DNA from 4 places in the Streptomyces sp. NPDC048419 genome. Region 4 is predicted to be linked to each of the others. Evidence: riboswitches for the same ligand, from Rfam matches in the RefSeq annotation. Region 4 holds a riboswitch; each other region holds the start of a gene.
The links. Region 4 has a riboswitch for cyclic di-AMP ahead of ACGFYN_RS03450 (M23 family metallopeptidase). Riboswitches for the same ligand answer to the same signal wherever they lie in the genome.
Positions count from the first base shown of each region.

Region 1: linked by a shared signal. The riboswitch ahead of ACGFYN_RS29695 (peptidoglycan DD-metalloendopeptidase family protein) and the one ahead of ACGFYN_RS03450 (M23 family metallopeptidase) in region 4 are both predicted to bind cyclic di-AMP.
Region 2: linked by a shared signal. The riboswitch ahead of ACGFYN_RS16850 (M23 family metallopeptidase) and the one ahead of ACGFYN_RS03450 (M23 family metallopeptidase) in region 4 are both predicted to bind cyclic di-AMP.
Region 3: linked by a shared signal. The riboswitch ahead of ACGFYN_RS27660 (transglycosylase family protein) and the one ahead of ACGFYN_RS03450 (M23 family metallopeptidase) in region 4 are both predicted to bind cyclic di-AMP.

Region 1 is NZ_JBICXT010000016.1:74,767-79,287, reverse strand. It holds gene ACGFYN_RS29705 (TetR/AcrR family transcriptional regulator) at 1-561, shown strand, start outside; gene ACGFYN_RS29700 (SGNH/GDSL hydrolase family protein) at 612-1,397, opposite strand; gene ACGFYN_RS29695 (peptidoglycan DD-metalloendopeptidase family protein) at 1,667-2,602, opposite strand; cyclic di-AMP (ydaO/yuaA leader) riboswitch at 2,607-2,791, opposite strand; gene ACGFYN_RS29690 (alpha-galactosidase) at 3,069-4,521, opposite strand, start outside.
Region 2 is NZ_JBICXT010000006.1:350,304-354,824, reverse strand. It holds gene ACGFYN_RS16860 (PrsW family intramembrane metalloprotease) at 1-118, shown strand, start outside; partial or broken gene ACGFYN_RS16855 (aldo/keto reductase) at 138-1,115, opposite strand; gene ACGFYN_RS16850 (M23 family metallopeptidase) at 1,270-2,295, opposite strand; cyclic di-AMP (ydaO/yuaA leader) riboswitch at 2,307-2,464, opposite strand; tRNA gene ACGFYN_RS16845 (tRNA-Met) at 2,785-2,858, opposite strand; gene ACGFYN_RS16840 (dihydrofolate reductase family protein) at 2,908-4,041, opposite strand; gene ACGFYN_RS16835 (MarR family winged helix-turn-helix transcriptional regulator) at 4,108-4,521, shown strand, end outside.
Region 3 is NZ_JBICXT010000014.1:150,657-155,177, reverse strand. It holds gene ACGFYN_RS27670 (septum formation initiator family protein) at 1-9, opposite strand, end outside; gene eno (phosphopyruvate hydratase) at 138-1,424, opposite strand; gene ACGFYN_RS27660 (transglycosylase family protein) at 1,732-2,409, opposite strand; cyclic di-AMP (ydaO/yuaA leader) riboswitch at 2,413-2,582, opposite strand; gene ACGFYN_RS27655 (transglycosylase family protein) at 2,778-3,749, opposite strand; gene ACGFYN_RS27650 (cytochrome P450) at 3,956-4,521, shown strand, end outside.
Region 4 is NZ_JBICXT010000001.1:795,107-799,627, forward strand. It holds gene ACGFYN_RS03435 (GNAT family N-acetyltransferase) at 1-28, opposite strand, end outside; gene ACGFYN_RS03440 (HPr family phosphocarrier protein) at 237-518, shown strand; gene ACGFYN_RS03445 (GntR family transcriptional regulator) at 681-1,376, opposite strand; gene ACGFYN_RS03450 (M23 family metallopeptidase) at 1,566-2,342, opposite strand; cyclic di-AMP (ydaO/yuaA leader) riboswitch at 2,355-2,518, opposite strand; gene ACGFYN_RS03455 (M16 family metallopeptidase) at 2,709-4,097, opposite strand; gene ACGFYN_RS03460 (M16 family metallopeptidase) at 4,094-4,521, opposite strand, start outside.

The sequences.
Region 1 (4,521 bases), on a different contig from region 4:
GAGCAGATCGAGGCGCGGGGCGTGGCGGCGGTCAGGATCGCCGACGTGGCCTCCGCTCTCGGCGTGAGCAACGCCCTGGTGCTGTACCACTTCTCGACGAAGGAGAAGCTGGTCGCCGCCGCGTTCACGTTCGCGGCCGAGGACGACCTCGCCCATCTGCGCAAGCTGCTCGGCCGCCGTACGACGGCCCTGCGGCGACTGCGCTCGGCGGTGCGCTGGTACGCGCCGACGGGCCAGGCCAAGGGCTGGCGGCTGTGGATCGAGGGCTGGGCGGCGGCGCTGCGCGAGACAGCGCTGCAGGACGTCACGCGCGATCTCGACAAGCAGTGGAAGGCGGCGCTCGCCGAGGTGATCGCCGAGGGCGTGGCCGCCGACGAGTTCCGCTGCCCGGACCCGCACGGCGCGGCCCTGCGCCTGACGGCCCTGCTCGACGGGCTCGCCGTGCAGATGACGTCGTACGCCGGTGCGATCTCCCGCGCGCGGGCGCAGGAGTGGGTGGACGAGGCCCTGGCGCGCGAACTGGGCCTGGAGCGGAAGGCGTTGACGGCCTCCGAGCGCTGAGCCCCCGCCCGGGGCGGGGGCTCAGGTCACCCTGGTCGGCCTCCGCGGCCTCAAGCCACCTTGGAGATCCGCATCTTGATGTCGTTCGGCGACAGCGTCCCCTTGGCCGTGACGTGGTCCCCGGAGGACTCGCCGCGCAGCCGGCGGCCGATCCAGGGCACCAGGTACTCGCGCGCCCAGTGCACGTCGTCCCGGCGGATCTCCAGGGCGCCGCGGTGCGGGAGCGGCGGCCAGGGCTGGTCCGGGTCGGCCGGCACCTGAAGGCCGAGGACCTGCCCGGCCCGCAGCGCCACGCGCGTGTGCCCCTCGGGCGAGAGGTGGAGCCGGTCGCCGTCCCAGGCCCGGCGATCCTGCACGGTCTTGAGGGACCACAGGTCGAGCACCGGACAGCCGTAGCGGTCCGCGATGGCCCGGACATGGCCGTTGTAGGTGGCGATCTTGCCGCGCAGGTGCTTGAGCACGGGGACGCCCCGGGTGTCGAACCCGGTCGTCACCATGACGGTGCCGGCGACGTCGGTGAGCCGGACGACGGCCCGCTCGAAGCGCTCGGCGACCTCGTCGGGGTCGGTGCCGGGCCGGATGATGTCGTTGCCGCCCGCGCAGAAGGAGATCAGTTCCGGCTTCAGGGCGATCGCCTGGGGCACCTGGTCCGCCACGATCTGGTCGAGCAGTTTCCCGCGCACCGCCAGGTTCGTGTAGCCGAAGTCGCCCTCGGGTCGGCGGTCCGCGAGGAGCACCGCGAAACGGTCGGCCCAGCCGACGAACGCCCCGTCGGGGCCGGGGTCGCCGACGCCCTCGGTGAAGCTGTCCCCCACCGCAACGTACGACCCGATCACTGCTCTGCTGTCACTCTTCGAATCGTCTGCCACATCGACCGATGATCCACCTTCGAATGTGACCTACGCGACCGTAAGAAAGCGTCAGAAGGGCTTGACGGGCGGTGAGATAAGACACTTCTAAAGTGTTCGCCAAGCTCGGAATAACCACCTGGCCGGCGCTGTTGCCGTCTCAACTGCCGCACCTGTGCGCGGACATACCGAAGGCCGGACCCGGGGATCGAGGGTCCGGCCTTCGGTGGCGTGTCAGGCAGGTTGCCGCCGGGGGGTCAGCCGACGGTGACGCCCTTCGAGCGGAGGTAGGAGACCGGGTCCACGTCGGAGCCGTAGTTCGGCGTGGTGCGGATCTCGAAGTGCAGGTGCGGGCCGGTCACGTTGCCGGTCGCGCCGGAGAGGCCGAGCTGCTGTCCCGCGGTCACGGCCTGGCCGGCCGAGACGGATATCTGGGACAGGTGGCCGTACTGCGCGTAGTGGCCGTCGGCCAGCTTGATGATGACCTGGTTGCCGTACGCACCGCCCCAGCCGGCGGAGACGACCGTGCCGGTGCCGACCGCCTTGACGGTGGTGCCGGTCGGGACGACGAAGTCGACGCCGGTGTGGTAGCCGCTGGACCACATGCTGCCGGCCACCTTGTAGCCGGTGCCGATGGCGGAGCTGTTCACCGGGAGGGTGAAGCCGCTGCCGGTGGTCTCGGAGGCCTGCGTCGCGGTGGTCTTCTTCACCGTCGACTTCTTGACGGCCGACTTCTTGACGGCTGGCTTCTTGGCCGAGGCCTTCGGGGCGGCCGAGGACTTGGTGGCGTCCGGAGCGGCCTTCTTGCCGAGCGTGAGCTTCAGGCCCGGGTGGATCAGCGACGGGTCGTCGCCGACGGCCTGGCGGTTGTCCGAGTAGACCTTCTTCCAGCCACCGGCCACGTGCTGCTCATCGGCGATCTTCGAGAGATAGTCGCCGGACCGTACCGAATAGGTCCGAACGCCGTTGTGATTCACGGCACTCTTCTTCTCGGTGGCCTTCTTCTCGGCACCCGGAAGGGACTGGACGGCCTTTTGCGAAACCGACTGGGAAACGGAGTCCGCAGTGGCGGCGTGGGCGCCGGTGGCACCCATCAGCGGGAGCGCGAGCGCGGCGCCACCGGTTCCGGCTACGGCGATGGTGCGGGTGAAGCGCAGGGACTTCGGACGGCGGTGCTTACCCTTCGCGGGCATGACGAATTCCTCTCCGGCGCCTACGAGGTGAGCTGTCGGGTGCGGACTGGAGATGCCCGGCCGCGCGTTTGACGCGGCTTTACCCCAAGCCGTTCCGGGAACCGGAACAGGCGGTCATACCTGTGGGTCCCCCGTTCCTGCCGTTCACGGGTGAGTTGTGCGGGCACCGGGCAGCGGCAGGATTGGGCGTCCGTCCGGATCGGTGGCGAACGTAAGCGACGAAGACGCAAAGGGACAAGTGACGGTTCCCTGTGAAAGCGTTTCTGTTGATCCTTAATGGGAAATAGTGGTGACCCTGCGTGGATTACGGGAGCGTCTTCCCGTCGAATTCCCTTGTGAAGCACGTGAATTACGTGAACATGACGGACCACGTTCGGTCACGGATATGACGCTCCTCACGCGCCTTCCCGCCAGGAGGCCTTATTCCGGAGCGAGTTACACCAATGCCCCAATACGGACACAACGCTCACATGCGGCGCAGCCGGAAGACCGCCGCGTCGAGATCGCCTCGCAGGCCGGTGCGCAATCCGTGATGCAGAAGTACGGCACCTCTATGGATTTCGCCCGTTTCAGGGCATTCGTACGAGGCTGCCGGGTCGAGACCCTTCAGCCGCAGCGCGGGCACGGGCTCGCCGTAGCTCTGCGCCTGGAGCCAGGCGAGGACGACCGCCTCGTCCCCGCGCACGTACTGCACCGCGCTCAGCCCGCCCGTCGGCGGCCGCAGCCGGTACAGGTCGCCGTGCTGCACCAGAGGGCGGATCTCCTTGTAGAGGGCGACCCACTCCCCCGCCTCGGCCAGCTCCTCCTCGCTCCAGCGGGTGAGGTCGCCGCCGACGCCGAGCACGCCGGCCATGGAGCTGACGAAGCGGAAGCGCAGCGAGCTCACTCGGCCGTTGAGCTGGGTGTTGGGACTGTCGGTCACCCAGGCGGCCATCACGCGCGCGGGGTGGATCTGGCTGAAGCCGTGCTGGATGGCGAGCCGGTCGAGCGGGTCGGTGTTGTCGGACGTCCACACCTGGTCCGTGCGGCTCATGATCCCGAGGTCGATGCGGCCGCCGCCGCCCGAGCACGACTCGAAGGCGACACCGGGGTGGGCCGCGCGCAGCCGGTCCAACAGCGCGTACAGGGCGTGGACATGGTCGGTCCACAGCCGCTGCGGATAGGGCTCGCCGGGCCAGCCCGCATCGGTGAAGGCGCGGTTGAAGTCCCACTTCACGTAGTCGATCGGGGCACTGGAGAGCAGCGTGTCGAGCTGCTGCCACAGATAGTCCTGGACGTCCTCGCGGGCCAGGTTCAGTACGAGCTGATTGCGCAGTTCCGTCCTCTTTCGTCCCGCTTGGAACTGGACCCAGTCGGGGTGCTCGCGGTACAGGTCGCTGTCCGGGTTGACCATCTCGGGCTCGACCCAGATGCCGAACTGCATGCCGAGGGAGTGCACATGATCCGCCAGGGGCTTCAGCCCCTTCGGGAAGCGGTCGGGGTTGGGCGTCCAGTCGCCGAGTCCGGCCCGGTCGCTGGTGCGTCTGCCGAACCAGCCGTCGTCGACGACGAACAGCTCGACGCCGATCGCGGCGGCCCGCCGGGCGAGGGCGGACTGCTGCTCCTCGGAGATGTCGAACTCCGTGGCCTCCCAGGAGTTGAACAGCACCGGCCGGTCCCGGTCCGCGTGCGGGATCACGTACGCGCGCTGGTAGGCGTGCCAGGCGCGGCTCGCACCCCCGAAGCCGCCGTCGCTCCACAGGCCGGCGAAGACAGGTGTCGTGTACGACTGTCCCGACTCCAGACGCAGCAGTCCGGAGTCGTCGTGCCCGGCACCGCCGGTGATCTGCACGCGCGCGTCCGGCAGCTGTGCCACGGCTATCCGCCAGGAGCCGGACCAGCCGAGCGCGCAGCCGTAGACCTCGCCGTGCTCCTCGGTC
Region 2 (4,521 bases), on a different contig from region 4:
CTACGCGGCGCGCGCGACGGCGCCCGCGGTCCCCGTGGTCGCGCCGCCCTGGCCGGTGTACGGGGTGTACGGATACCCCGCGATACCGAACCCCGCGTACAACCCGTACCAGTCGTAGGGTCCGCCCGCCCGTGTGATCAGGCCGACGCCTTCGTCAGCCGCGCGACCTCCGCCTCCGTGAGGGTCAGCTCCCCCACCTCCAGCAGCGCCGGCAGCTGCTCCACCGTGCGGGCGGACGCGATCGGTGCGGCGACCGTCGGCTGAGCGGTGAGCCAGGCCAGGGCGACCGCGGGCACCTGGGCGTCGTGCGCGCGGGCGATCTCGTCGAGCGCCGTCAGGACCCGCTGCCCCCGCTCGCTGCCCAGGTACTGCGCCACCCGGCCCGCCCGGGCGCCGTCGACCGGGTGCCGGGCCGGTACTTGCCGGTGAGGAAGCCCGCGGCGAGGGCGTAGTACGGGACGGCCGCGAGGCCGTAGCGCGCTGCCACGTCCTGGAGCTCGCCCTCGTAGGTGTCGCGTGGGACCAGGTTGTAGTGGGGCTGCAATGCCACGTACTTGGCCAGGCCCTCGCGGTCGGAGAAGTCCAGCGACGCGCGCAGCCGGTCGGCCGAGATGTGGGAGGCGGCGATGTGCCGCATCTTGCCGGCCCGCACCAGTTCGTCGAGTGCGCCGACGATCTCCTCGACCGGCACCTCCGGCTTGTCGAAGTGCGTGTAGTAGAGGTCGATGTGATCGGTGTCCAGGCGGCGCGGGGAGGCGTCCGCGGCGGCCTTGATGTTGGCGGCCGTCAGGCCCGGGAACTCGGGGTGCCCGCTGACCTTGGTCGCGATGACCACGTCGTCGCGGTTGCCGCGCGCCCTGCCCCTCCCGCACTCTCGGCTCCGCTCGAGCGGGGGGACCCCCACCCGATGATCGTCTCGGACTCGCCGCCCTGGTTGCCGTCGATCCACGCCGAGTAGGAGTCGGCGGTGTCGAGGAAGTTGCCGCCGGCGGCCGCGTAGGCGTCGAGCAGGACGTGGCCTCGTCGGCGGTCCAGCCGAAGACGTTGCCGCCGAGGCAGCGCGGGAAGACCTCGAGGCCGGAGGAGCCGAGCCGGCGCAGAGTAGGGGACGTCATGCCTTACGCCAACGAATGCGCCGGAGCGGCCCATTCCGTCGGCGCCGCAAAGATCACGTGAACACGGAGCGTGCGACCGGCGGACGCGCGCACGTCCGCCGGCAGCCCTGACGTCGGGGGGAGGCCGCCAGGACCACCGGGGTCCGGGCGTGGATCAGGGGGTGAGGCCCTTGCCGCGCAGCCACGTCATCGGGTCGATGCCCTCGGCCTGGCCGTTCGGGTGGACCTCGAGGTGCAGGTGCGGCCCGGTCACATTGCCGGTGGCGCCGATCCGGCCGATGACCTCGCCCGTGCTGACCTGCTGGCCCACGCTCACGCTGATCGACGACTGGTGGCAGAACCACAGCTCCGTGCCGTCGTCGAGGGTCATGATCGTGCGGTAGCCGTAGGCCCCGGCCCAGCCGGCCTCGGTCACCTTGCCGCTGTGGACGGCCTTGATGGGCGTGCCCGTGGGGGCGGCGAAGTCGAGGCCCGTGTGGTAGCCGGAGGACCACATGGAGCCGGGCTGCCCGAAGGTGCCGGTGATCGTGTAGGACACGACCGGAAGCTTGTACTGCTTGGCCAGTTCGGCCAGACGCGCGGCCTCGGCCGCCTTCTTGGCCTTCGCCTCGGCCTTCTCCTTGGCGGCGGCGGCCTTGGCCGCGGCCTCCTTCTCCGCCTTCTCGGCGGCGTCGCCGGCCTGCTTGGCGATGGCCGCCTCGGTGACGGACCGGGCCTTGCTGTCGACCTGCACCTGCTGGCTCTCGGCCTGCGCCATGATGCGGTCGCGCAGCGCCTGACCGGCGTCCTTGGCGCCCTGGTCGGTGTCCTTGGTGGTCACCCCGACAGTGCTGAGCGCGGTGGCCGAGCCCTTGGGTGTCTCGGTGGAGCCGCCGAACATGTGGCCCACGGAGCCCAGGTCGGGCATGGAGATGGAAACCGGCGGCTTGCCGGTGTTGGCGCTGGCCATGCCGCCCGCGCCGACGGCGGCTATGACGCCGACGCCGAGGACCGTGGAGCTGCGGGCGAGTCCACCGCCGCGCTGCTTGGCGACACGGTGCCGGCCGCGGACCGGCTGGAGGGACTCCTCGGTGGGGTTCCACTCCTCCCACGGACCCTCGTCGGAACGGGGACCGGGGAAGCCGAAGGGCTCGGTGCTCGGCACGAACGGTGCTGCCGGGGCAGGCGGGTTGGACGCCACGTGGGCGCGCTCCTTTCCTTCCTTCTCGCCTACCGGGTTAGCTGACGGGTTCGGAGCAGGAAGGTCTCCTACGCGCGTATACCAGCCGTGCCTCCACGGCGGTATCCATGCGATTCACCCCTGGGTGGTGGTTCCCCGGTTCCCTTGCGGGATTCGGCGCGTGCGCACGGAGCCGACTCTTGTGACGGCTGGGACGACCGCGCTGCGTTATCGAACGTTAATAGACGCGGGGTGCTGATTCCAAGCTGTTCTGCTTGATCATTAATGCTTCTTGGCCTGGACGTACGGACCAAGAGAGGCGAAAAACGGGCGAGTTGACCTCACCCCGTAAACCCCGCCCGTTCTGACGGTGTGTCAGTCGTTATGCGGAAAGCGGTCGCCCGGTCACCACATGTGACGAGCCCCTGTGCCGGCATCCCGAAGGACACTCCTGGGCGGGAAACACTCAGGGCCGGAATCCGTTTCCGGATTCCGGCCCTGAGCCTTGAGTAGCGGGGACAGGATTTGAACCTGCGACCTCTGGGTTATGAGCCCAGCGAGCTACCGAGCTGCTCCACCCCGCGTCGGTGTGACACCAGCATACGCCATCCGCGGGGTCGTCGACGCCACGGCTCAGAAGCCCGGCAGATGGCGGTTCGGCGCCTTGGCCTGCTCCTCGTGTTCCTCCAGCACGACCACCTCCACGCCCTCGGCCGCCAGCAGGCCGCTGCCGTCCGCGTCCGCGACGAAGGTGTCGGGCTCCCGCCAGGCCGTGACCACCCGCCCTACGCCCGCGTCGAGGATCAGCCGGGCGCACGGCTTCGGCCGGGACGCGCGGTGGGTGCAGGGCTCCAGGCTGCTGTAGACCGTGGCCGACGCCAGCCTCGGATCGGCCTGGTCGAGCTTGACCAGGGCCGCCTCCTCGGCGTGCACGACGGGGTCGCCGTCCTCGCGCGAGTGCCCGCGGGCGAGTTCCGTGCCGTCGGCGGCGACGATCACCGCGCCCACGCTGAAGGCCGTGCGGGAGGGCGGGCACAGCGCCGCCAGCTCGCAGGCGAGGGCCAGCCAGTGGTGGTCGGCGGCGGTGGGCAGGGGGCCGGCGCCGGGGGCGGTGGGCTCGTAGCGCATGAGGACGACGTCCTCGATCCGCCGGGTCTCCGTCAGGCGCAGCCGGCCGCCCTGGTAGGCGCCGGGGCCGAAGAGGCGGGGCGCGTCCGGGTCGCCCACGAAGAGCGGGGCGAGGACGAGCTGGAGTTCGTCGGCGAGGCCCTGCTGGAGCAGCTGGGTGTGGATCGTGCCGCCGCCCTCGACCATCAGGCGCCGTACGCCGCGTTCGCCGTGCAGATGCGCGAGGAGCGTGCGCCAGTCGAGGTCGGGGCCGAGCGCGACGACGTCGGCGGCGAGGCCGAGCGCGCGGGCCCGCTGGGCCCCCTTGTCGGTCGTGACGAGGAGCTTGTCGCCGCCGGTGTGCCAGAACTTGGCGTCCGGGTCCAGTTCGCCGGAGCCGCTGACGGTGACCTTGAGGGGGTACTCGGGCCGGCCGGCGGCCACCCGGGCGGCCCTGCGCTGCGGCGAGTTGACCAGCAGCCGCGGGTTGTCGGCGCGGATGGTGCCGGCGCCGACGAGGATCGCGTCGACCGAGGCCCGCACCTCGTCCACGCGGTCGAAGTCGGCGGGGCCGGAGAGCAGGAGGCGTTCGGGGCCGGTGTCGTCGAGGTAGCCGTCGAGGGAGACGGCTGCGGACAGCAGGACGTGGGGGTACGGCATCGGACGCGCTCACTCTCGGCGGCGGGCAGGCTTGGTTAAAGTTTGAAACAAACTTACACTGCACGCATGACGACTCGCTGGCTCACGGAGAAGGAGCAGCGCGCCTGGCGCGCGTACATCGCGGCGACGCACCTCCTGGAGGACGCGATCGACCGGCAGCTCCAGCAGGACGCCGGCATGCCGCATCTGTACTACTCCATCCTGGCCAACCTCTCCGAGACTCCTGAGCGCAGCCTGCGCATGACCGACCTGGCCGCGAAGACGAAGATCACCCGGAGCCGGCTGACGTACGCCGTGACCCGGCTGGAGAAGGACGGCCTGATCCGCCGCGAGGACTGCAAGTGGGACAAACGCAGCAGCTTCGCCACGCTGACGGACGAGGGGATGGCCGTGCTGGAGCGGACGGCGCCGGGACATGTGGAGACCGTACGCTCCCTGCTCTTCGACCGGCTGACCCCTCGGCAGGTGGAACAGCTGGAG
Region 3 (4,521 bases), on a different contig from region 4:
CACGGCCATGTCCCCGCCTCCCGGTCACACGTGCGTACGTCCCCGCACACGGTACGGGACCGGTACGGGGACGTACGTACGACTGGCTCGGGCTTGACCACGAAGGGCCCTCGAAGTTGGTCAGGCCCGGAGGTTGGTCAGCCCTTGAAGCGGGGGAAGGCGCTGCGGCCGGCGTACACCGCGGCGTCGTCCAGGATCTCCTCGATGCGCAGCAGCTGGTTGTACTTGGCGACGCGCTCGGAGCGGGCCGGGGCGCCGGTCTTGATCTGGCCGCAGTTGGTGGCGACCGCGAGGTCGGCGATGGTGACGTCCTCGGTCTCGCCGGAGCGGTGGGACATCATGCACTTGAAGCCGTTGCGCTGGGCCAGCTCGACGGCGTCCAGGGTCTCGGTCAGCGAGCCGATCTGGTTGACCTTGACGAGCAGCGCGTTGGCGGCGCCGTCGTCGATGCCGCGGGCCAGGCGCTCCGGGTTGGTGACGAACAGGTCGTCGCCGACGATCTGGACCTTGTCGCCGAGCTTGTCCGTGAGGACCTTCCAGCCGGCCCAGTCGTCCTCGAACAGCGGGTCCTCGACGGAGACGAGCGGGTAGGCCGCGACGAGCTCCTCGTAGTACTCCGTCATCTCGGCGGCGGAGCGCTCCTTGCCCTCGAAGAGGTACTTGCCGTCCTTGTAGAACTCGGAGGCGGCGACGTCGAGCGCGAGGGCGATCTGCTCGCCGGGGGCGTAACCGGCTTCCTTGATGGCCTCGAGGATGAGGTCGAGGGCCTCGCGGTTGGAGCCGAGGTTCGGGGCGAAGCCGCCCTCGTCGCCGAGGCCGGTGGCCAGGCCCTTGCTCTTCAGCACCTTCTTGAGGGTGTGGTAGACCTCGGTGCCCCAGCGCAGCGCCTCGGAGAAGGACTCCGCGCCGATCGGGGCGATCATGAACTCCTGGATGTCGACGTTCGAGTCGGCGTGCGACCCACCGTTCAGGATGTTCATCATCGGCACCGGCAGCAGGTGCGCGTTCGGGCCGCCCAGGTAGCGGAAGAGCGGCAGGTCGCTGGCCTCGGAGGCGGCGTGGGCCACGGCGAGGGAGACGCCGAGGATGGCGTTGGCGCCGAGCGAGCCCTTGTTGTCGGTGGCGTCCAGGTCGAACATCGCCTGGTCGATCAGGCGCTGCTCGGTGGCGTCGTAGCCGACCAGCTCCGGGCCGATCTGCTCGATCACGGCGAGGACGGCCTTCTCGACGCCCTTGCCCTGGTAGCGGTTGGGGTCGCCGTCGCGGAGCTCGATGGCCTCGAAGGCACCCGTGGAGGCGCCGGACGGGACGGCGGCACGACCCGTGCTGCCGTCGTCGAGGCCGACCTCGACCTCGACCGTGGGGTTGCCTCGGGAGTCCAGGATTTCCCGGGCTACGACGACGTCGATGGACGGCACGAGCATCTCCTTCATGGATGTGACGCGACTACGGCAGTAGCGCGGTGGCGCTGCGAGACGAGCCTAACCGCCCGAGGCCGATCGGCCAGCCGGTCGCCCACCCCTTGAGCAGAACCGAGAGTAAATTGTTTCCGAACGGAACAAAAACCGGCGCGGAAGCACGCGCGCGGGGCACAAAAAGCCCCGCCCCGGTGCGTACGGGGGAACACGCACCGAGGCGGGGAGACCGTGGGGACGGGGGCGGACCCTCACGTGTCCTCCATGCTGGAGGACACGGCTGTCAGGGCGCTGGGGTCCGGCTACCGGCCCGCTGTCACTTGAGGTGCAGCTGCTGGCCCGGGTAGATGAGGTCGGCGTTCTGGACGATGTCCTTGTTCAGCTTGAACAGCTTCGACCAGCCACCGGCGACGTGGTGCTTCGTGGCGATGGTGCTCAGGGTGTCACCCTTGACGACCTTGTACTCGCCGTCGCCCTTCTTGACCTTCTTGCCGGTCGGGGTGGTGACGGTCTTCTGGCTCTTCTGCGACTTCGCGGCCGGACGCTCGGAGGAGCGGGAGGCGGCCTGCGAGTCGGAGTGGGTGGTGGTGCTCGGCTTCGAGGCGGCGGCACCGTTGTAGGCGGCGCCGGACAGGCCCGTGCCGCAGACCGGCCAGGCACCCTTGCCCTGCGCGGCGAGAACCTTCTCGGCGACGGCTATCTGCGCCGACTTGGAGGCCTGGTTGGCCTGCGGGGCGTAGGCGGTGCCGCCGTACGCGGCCCAGGTGGAGGCGGAGAACTGCAGACCGCCGTAGTAGCCGTTGCCGGTGTTGATGGACCAGTTGCCGCCGGACTCGCACTGGGCGACCTTGTCCCACTCGGAGGCGGTGGCGGCCGAGGCGTTGCCGGCCGCCATCAGCGGGGCGGCGATGGCGACACCGGTGATGCCGGCGAACGCGGCGACCCGGGTGGCCTTGGAAGGACGACGGTGCTTGCCCTGACCGGAAAACAGCATGGTTGATCCCCTCACCGACGCCTGCGAGGTGAGCTGTCGGGTTCGGGCCGGTTGAGTTGCCCGGTCGCGCCTCGCTCTCGCTCGGCACGGCTACACCCCAAGCCGCCACCGGCAACTTCCCGGTGGGGCACTTACCTTGGGTCCCCCGCTCCTGCCTACGGCGCTTGACGCGACGACTGTTCCCGTGCGGCCGCTGGCAGGATTCGGCGTTGCGGCAGACGGGGCTCGTGTTGACGAGCGGTGAAGACCGTAGACACGCGGTCCGCGGAAATTCAAAGACGATCAGGGCTTCTGAGACTCATCCCACACTTTCACCAAACCGGACATTACCGAGCGAAGTGTGACGTGAACTCCCGTTGGTTTTCGCCCTATTCGCTACCGAGTCGCAGGGTCTGACCGGCCACGATCTGGTTCGGGTCGGCGCCGATGGCCTTCTTGTTCTCGGCGTACAGCGCACGCCATCCGCCGCTGACGTCACGGGAGTCGGCGATGGACGCGAGAGTGTCGCCGGCGTGGACCGTGTAGGTGTCGCCCGTCCGGCTGTCGGCCTTCACCTCGTCGGCGCTCGCGCCACGGTGACGGCCGCCGCCGAGCGCACCGGTGTCGACCAGGCTCCAAGAGCCCGCCGACTGCTCGGAGTTGTCCGACTCGTCCCTCTTCGCCCGGTCTGTGGGTGAGCTGTCACTCCCCTGCGAGGCGCTCGGGGCGCGATGGGGCGGAGACTTGGACGGCGAGGCGGATGCATCGGATTCGGTGGAGTTGTCCGTCTTGTCGGTGGAGGCCGACGGGGACGGGCTCGAGGACTCGTCCGCGGACGAGTCGCCAGACGAATCCGACGAAGAGGACTCATCGGACGAGTTGCCCGAGGAGTTGGACAGACCGAGGGAACCGGACGTCCCGGAGGAGTCGGACGAATCGGAACCGCCGTCCAGCACACCGGTGTCGATGTCCGCCGAGTCCGAGTCCTTGCTCAGCCCGGTGGTCAGCCCGCAGGTGTGGAACGCGCCCACGCCCTGGTCCGCCAGGACCTTCTGGGCGACGGCGATCTGCTGGTTGCGGCTGGCCAGGTCGGGCCGGGTGGCGTAGTCGAGACCGCCGTACCTGTCCCAGTCGTCCTGGGTCAGCTGAAGGCCGCCGTAGCGGCCGTTGCCGTTGTCCTGGCTCCAGGCTCCGCCGGTCTCGCACTGCGCCACCTTGTCCCACGTGCTGCCGCCGTCGGCGGCGCTCGCGCCGGAGGCGGCGAGGAGCGGGATGGCGATCGCGGAGCCGGTCACACCGGCCGCGACGATGAGGGCGGGAGCCTGGCGGGGGCGACGGTGTCGACCGTTCCCGGAGAGCATGCAAGGGCCTTTCGGAGACAGCATTGACCGGCGCGGCGCATGGTGATCGGCACAGCGCACTGGTGGGTGAACGTATCGGCTGACGATCACTTGTCACAAGTTAATGCCGCGTAGATCACGTGAAGATCACATAGTTGAAAGCGTGTCATCTTTGACCGGTTCCGCGCGGTGGTCCGGCCACCGGCCGGTGCCGATACGGTCGTGCTGTGAACGTCCCGAACCCCGCCCCCGAACTCTTCACCTGGGAATTCGCCTCGGACCCGTATCCGGCCTACGCCTGGCTGCGCGAGCACGCCCCCGTCCACCGGACGAAGCTGCCCAGCGGGGTCGAGGCCTGGCTGGTCACCCGCTACGCCGACGCACGTCAGGCGCTCGCGGACGGGCGGCTGTCGAAGAACCCCGACCATCACGCCGAGGACGCGCAGGGCAAGAGCAGGACCGGCATCCCGGGCGAGCGCAGTGCCAACCTGATGACGCATCTGCTCAACATCGACCCGCCGGACCACACCCGGCTGCGCCGTCTCGTCTCCAAGGCGTTCACCCCGCGCCGGGTGGCGGAATTCACGCCCCGGGTGCAGGAGTTGACGGACGGTCTCATCGACCGGTTCGGGGCGCGGGGCGAGGCCGACCTGATCCATGAGTTCGCCTTCCCCCTCCCCATCTACGCCATCTGCGACCTGCTCGGCGTCCCGCGCGAGGACCAGGACGACTTCCGGGACTGGGCGGGGATGATGATCCGGCACGGCGGCGGGCCGCGCGGCGGGGTGGCCCG
Region 4 (4,521 bases):
ACTCATGCCGGTCCGACGAGGTCTGCATGGGCCCCAGAGTACGGCTCGCGTCCGACAACGGCGCGAGGCAGTCTGTGGGGAGGACGGCAGTCGCCGAGAACAGAAGAAGGACGCAAGTCGGGCCGAGGCCGCGGTTCGACGACCCACCTTCGGACGGAGCGAAGGACCGCTCCGGACATGCTTCACGTTGTGGGAAACTGGTCTAGACAACCCTGAACACCGAAGGGCAGCATCACATGGCTGAGCGCCGCGTCAACGTCGGCTGGGCCGAGGGCCTCCACGCCCGCCCCGCTTCCATCTTCGTCCGGGCCGCCACGGCCGCAGGTATCCCGGTGACGATCGCCAAGGCCGACGGCAACGCCGTCAACGCGGCCTCCATGCTGGCCGTCCTGGGCCTCGGCGCCCAGGGTGGCGAGGAGATCGTCCTCGCCTCCGGCGCCGAGGGCGCCGACGCGGCCCTCGACCGACTGGCGAAGCTGGTCTCCGAAGGCCTCGAGGAACTCCCCGAGACCGTCTGATCACGGCACCACCGAAGGGCTCGTCCGAATTACCGGGCGAGCCCTTCGCATTTCCTCCGCAAGGGAGGCAGAAATTCCGATCAACACCAGTGGAATTCCCGGCCGCGGGCAGCGGAAACAACCCCCCGGCCAATTCCGCCCTCTTTGTATACGGCGCGCATGTTAATGCCGCGGGCCCGTCACGTTTACGGCATGTTGCGAGGTCCTCACACGGTCGGTGCGACCGCCGCCGAGGGCGAACCGCGGCCGGTGCACCGCACCGGAGCGCTCGGCGTGCAGGGTCGTGACCGCACGCGCGCGCTCGCTGTCGCCGCGGGCCACGGCGTCGACGATCGCGCCGTGCTCCGCCCAGGACTCCACGGGGCTGGCGGGCGCCTCCACGGCGTACATCCAGGCGATCTTGTGCCGCAGCTGGGTCAGCATCGAGGTCAGCGCGGGACTGCCGGAGGCCTGGGCGAGCGTCTCGTGGAACCAGCCCTCCAGGGAGCGCAGATCCTCGCTGTTGCCGCGCCTGGCCCGCTCCTGCCCCAGCCTGACCAGGCCGCGCAGGACCTTGAGATGGGCCTCGGTGCGCCGCTGCGCGGCACGGGAGGCGGCGAGCGGCTCCAGGAGCACGCGCATCTCCAGCAGGTCGGCGGCCTCCTGCTCGTTGGGTTCCGCCACGCACGCGCCCGCGTGCCGCCGGGTCACCACGAAGCCCTCCGCCTCCAGGGTGCGCAGCGCCTCACGCACGGGGACGCGCGAGACGCCGTAGCGGCGGGCGAGTAGTTCCTCGGTGAGCCGGCCGCCGCGCTCGTAGACACCCGCGACGATGTCGTCCCGGATCGCCGTGCACACCGAGTGCGCCGGAATACGCATGACGGACCTCCGACTTAATCCCCGCGAAACGCCGATGATTGACGTGCGTTCCGGTGACTCTATTGCACCGGGCCGGAATTTCCGACGGCGGTCCGGAATCCATGCATATTTTTTGGACACGGGGCCGGTGAAACACCGAAAGGCCCCGGCTCGGGAGCCGGGGCCTCGGGGAGATCGCGCGGTGGTGCGTCAGACGTCGACGCCGTGCGAGCGCAGGTAGGCGACGGGGTCGATGTCCGAGCCGTACTCGGGCGTCGTGCGGGCCTCGAAGTGCAGGTGCGGTCCGGTGGTGTTGCCGGTGGAACCGGAGAGACCTATCTGCTGCCCCGGGGTGACCGTCTGGCCCACCGAGACACCGATGGACGACAGGTGGCCGTACTGGGTGTACGTGCCGTCGTGCATCTTGATGACAATCTGGTTGCCGTAGGCGCCGCCCCAGCCGGTCTGGACGACGGTGCCGGCACCGACGGCGTGGACGGTCGTGCCGCTGGCGGCGTGGAAGTCGATGCCCGTGTGGCTGCCGGAGGACCACAGGGAGCCGCCGGTCTTGTAGCCCGTCGAGACGTACGAGTTCGATATCGGGGCGACGAAGCCGTTCAGGCGCCTGCGCTCGGCGGCACGGGCAGCGCGCTGCTTGGCCTCGTGCTCCGCCTTGGCCTTCGCGGCGGCCTTCAGACGCGCGGCCTCCTCGGCGGCCTTCTTGCGGGCGGCCTCCTCGGCGGCGTTCTTCTGGGCCTCGGCCTGGGCGTCGATCTTCGCTGCGATCGTGTTGCCGATGGTGATGACGGGGTTGAGGCCGGTCTGCTCGACGGAGTTCTCGGCAGAGTTCTCCGCGGCGAACGAGGGGGCGGCGAGACCGCCGACGATGCCGGTGGTGGCGAGGGCCGCGACGCCGGCCGCCTGGACGGTGCCGCGCTTGATCCTGCTGGGACGACGGTGCTTCCCGGTGGCGCAGATGAACGCCATGAACTGGCTGGTCCTTTCCTTCCCTCTCGCCTACCGGGTTAGCTGACGGGTTCGGAGCAGGAAGGTCTCCTACGGACCCCCTCGCTTGCGCGCGGGCGTCCGATTCACCCCAGGGACTGCGGTGGGTCCCCGGCTCCCCTGGCTTGCGCCGTACGGGGACTCGGCGATGACTGTCCGGTGCCGCGGGCGCGGCGCACTGCCTGACGAACAGCCCGGACGACGCTAGGCAGAGCGGTCTTCAATTCCCAAACGGAACTCGGCTTTTGTAGCGCATCCCACAGGGCAGACAGGCAACTCTCCCTCAATTCGGACATACAAGGGCCCTGGTGACTCATCGGTCACCAGGGCCCTCACGCGCGCGTGTCCCTACTCCGCGGACACCACGGTGACTTCGCCGATGCCCAGAGCCTCGACGGGCTCCTTGATCTGGGCCGCGTCACCGACGAGGACCGTCACCAGGCGGTCCATCGGGAAGGCGTTCACGGCGGCCGCGGTGGCCTCCACCGTGCCGGTGGCGGCGAGCTGCTGATACAGCGTCGCCTGGTAGTCGTCCGGCAGGTGCTGCTCGACCTGGTCGGCCAGCGTGCTCGCCACGGCCGCGGCGGTCTCGTACTTGAGCGGCGCCACCCCGACGAGGTTCTGCACGGCGACGTCACGCTCGGCGTCGGTCAGGCCGCCCTCGGCCAGCGTGCGCAGCACCGCCCACAGATCCCCGAGCGCCGGGCCCGTGTTGGGCGTGTCGACGGAGCCGCTGATGGCGAGCATCGCTGCGCCCGTGCCGTCCGGGGCGGACCTGAGGACCTGGCCGAACGCGCGCACACCGTAGGTGTAGCCCTTCTCCTCGCGCAGGACGCGGTCCAGGCGGGAGGTGAGGGTGCCACCCAGGCAGTACGTGCCGAGCACCTGCGCGGGCCAGACGCGGTCGTGCCGGTCGGCGCCGACGCGGCCGATGAGCAACTGGGTCTGGACGGCGCCGGGGCGGTCCACGATGACCACGCGCCCGGTGTCGTCGGCGGTCACCGGCGGTACCGGACGGGGCTCGGCCGGGGTGCCCGTCCAGGCGCCCAGGGTGTCCCCGAGCAGGGCGTCCAGGTCGATGCCGGTCAGGTCGCCGACGACCACGGTGGTGGCGGTGGCGGGCCGGACATGGCGGTCGTAGAAGGCGCGTACGGCCGCGGCGTCGATCTTCTCGACCGTCTCCTCGGTGCCCTGGCGCGGTCGCGACATGCGCGAAGTCGCCGGGAACAGCTCCTTGGAGAGTTCCTTGGCGGCACGGCGGGAGGGGTTGGCCAGCTCGTGCGGGATCTCGTCCAGACGGTTGCGGACCAGCCGCTCCACCTCGCTGTCGGCGAACGCGGGCGCCCTGAGGGCGTCGGACATCAGACCGAGCGCCTTGGCCAGGCGGGAGACCGGGACTTCGAGGCTCAGACGGACGCCCGGGTGATCGGCGTGCGCGTCGAGGGTGGCGCCGCAGCGCTCCAGCTCGGCGGCGAACTCCTCGGCGGAGTGCTTGTCGGTGCCCTCCGAGAAGGCCCGCGCCATGATCGTGGCGACGCCCTCGACGGCGGCCGGCTCGGCCTCCAGGGGCGCGTCCAGGGACACCTCCACCGCGACGACCTGCTGGCCGGGGCGGTGGCAGCGCAGAACGGTCATGCCGTTGCCGAGCGCGCCGCGCTCGGGGGCCGGGAACGCCCAGGGCCTGGCCTCGCCGGCCTGGGGCTGCGGGTGGAACTCCATCGTGGCGAGCTCGCTCACTTGGCCGCCTCCTCGTTGTCGTCGCCGGCCTCGACCGTGGCCTCGGCCTCGGGGTCTTCTGGGGGATTCGCGTCCTGGGCGGCCTCGGCCGAGACGGGCTCGTAGACGAGCACCGCGCGGTTGTCGGGGCGCAGGCGGGCCTTGGCGACCTCCTGGACCTCCTCGGGCGTCACCTCCAGGACGCGCTGCACGGCGGTCAGGGCGAGCTGCGGGTCGCCGAACAGGACGGCGAACCGGCACAGTTCGTCGGCGCGGCCCGCGACCGTGCCGAGCCGGTCCAGCCACTCGCGCTCCAACTGGGCCTGGGCGCGCTCCATTTCCTCGGCCGTCGGGCCCTCCTCGGCGAACCGGGCGAGCTCCTCGTCGATGGCGGTCTCGATGACCGGCACCTCGACGTCACCGGACGTCTTCACGTCCAGCCAGC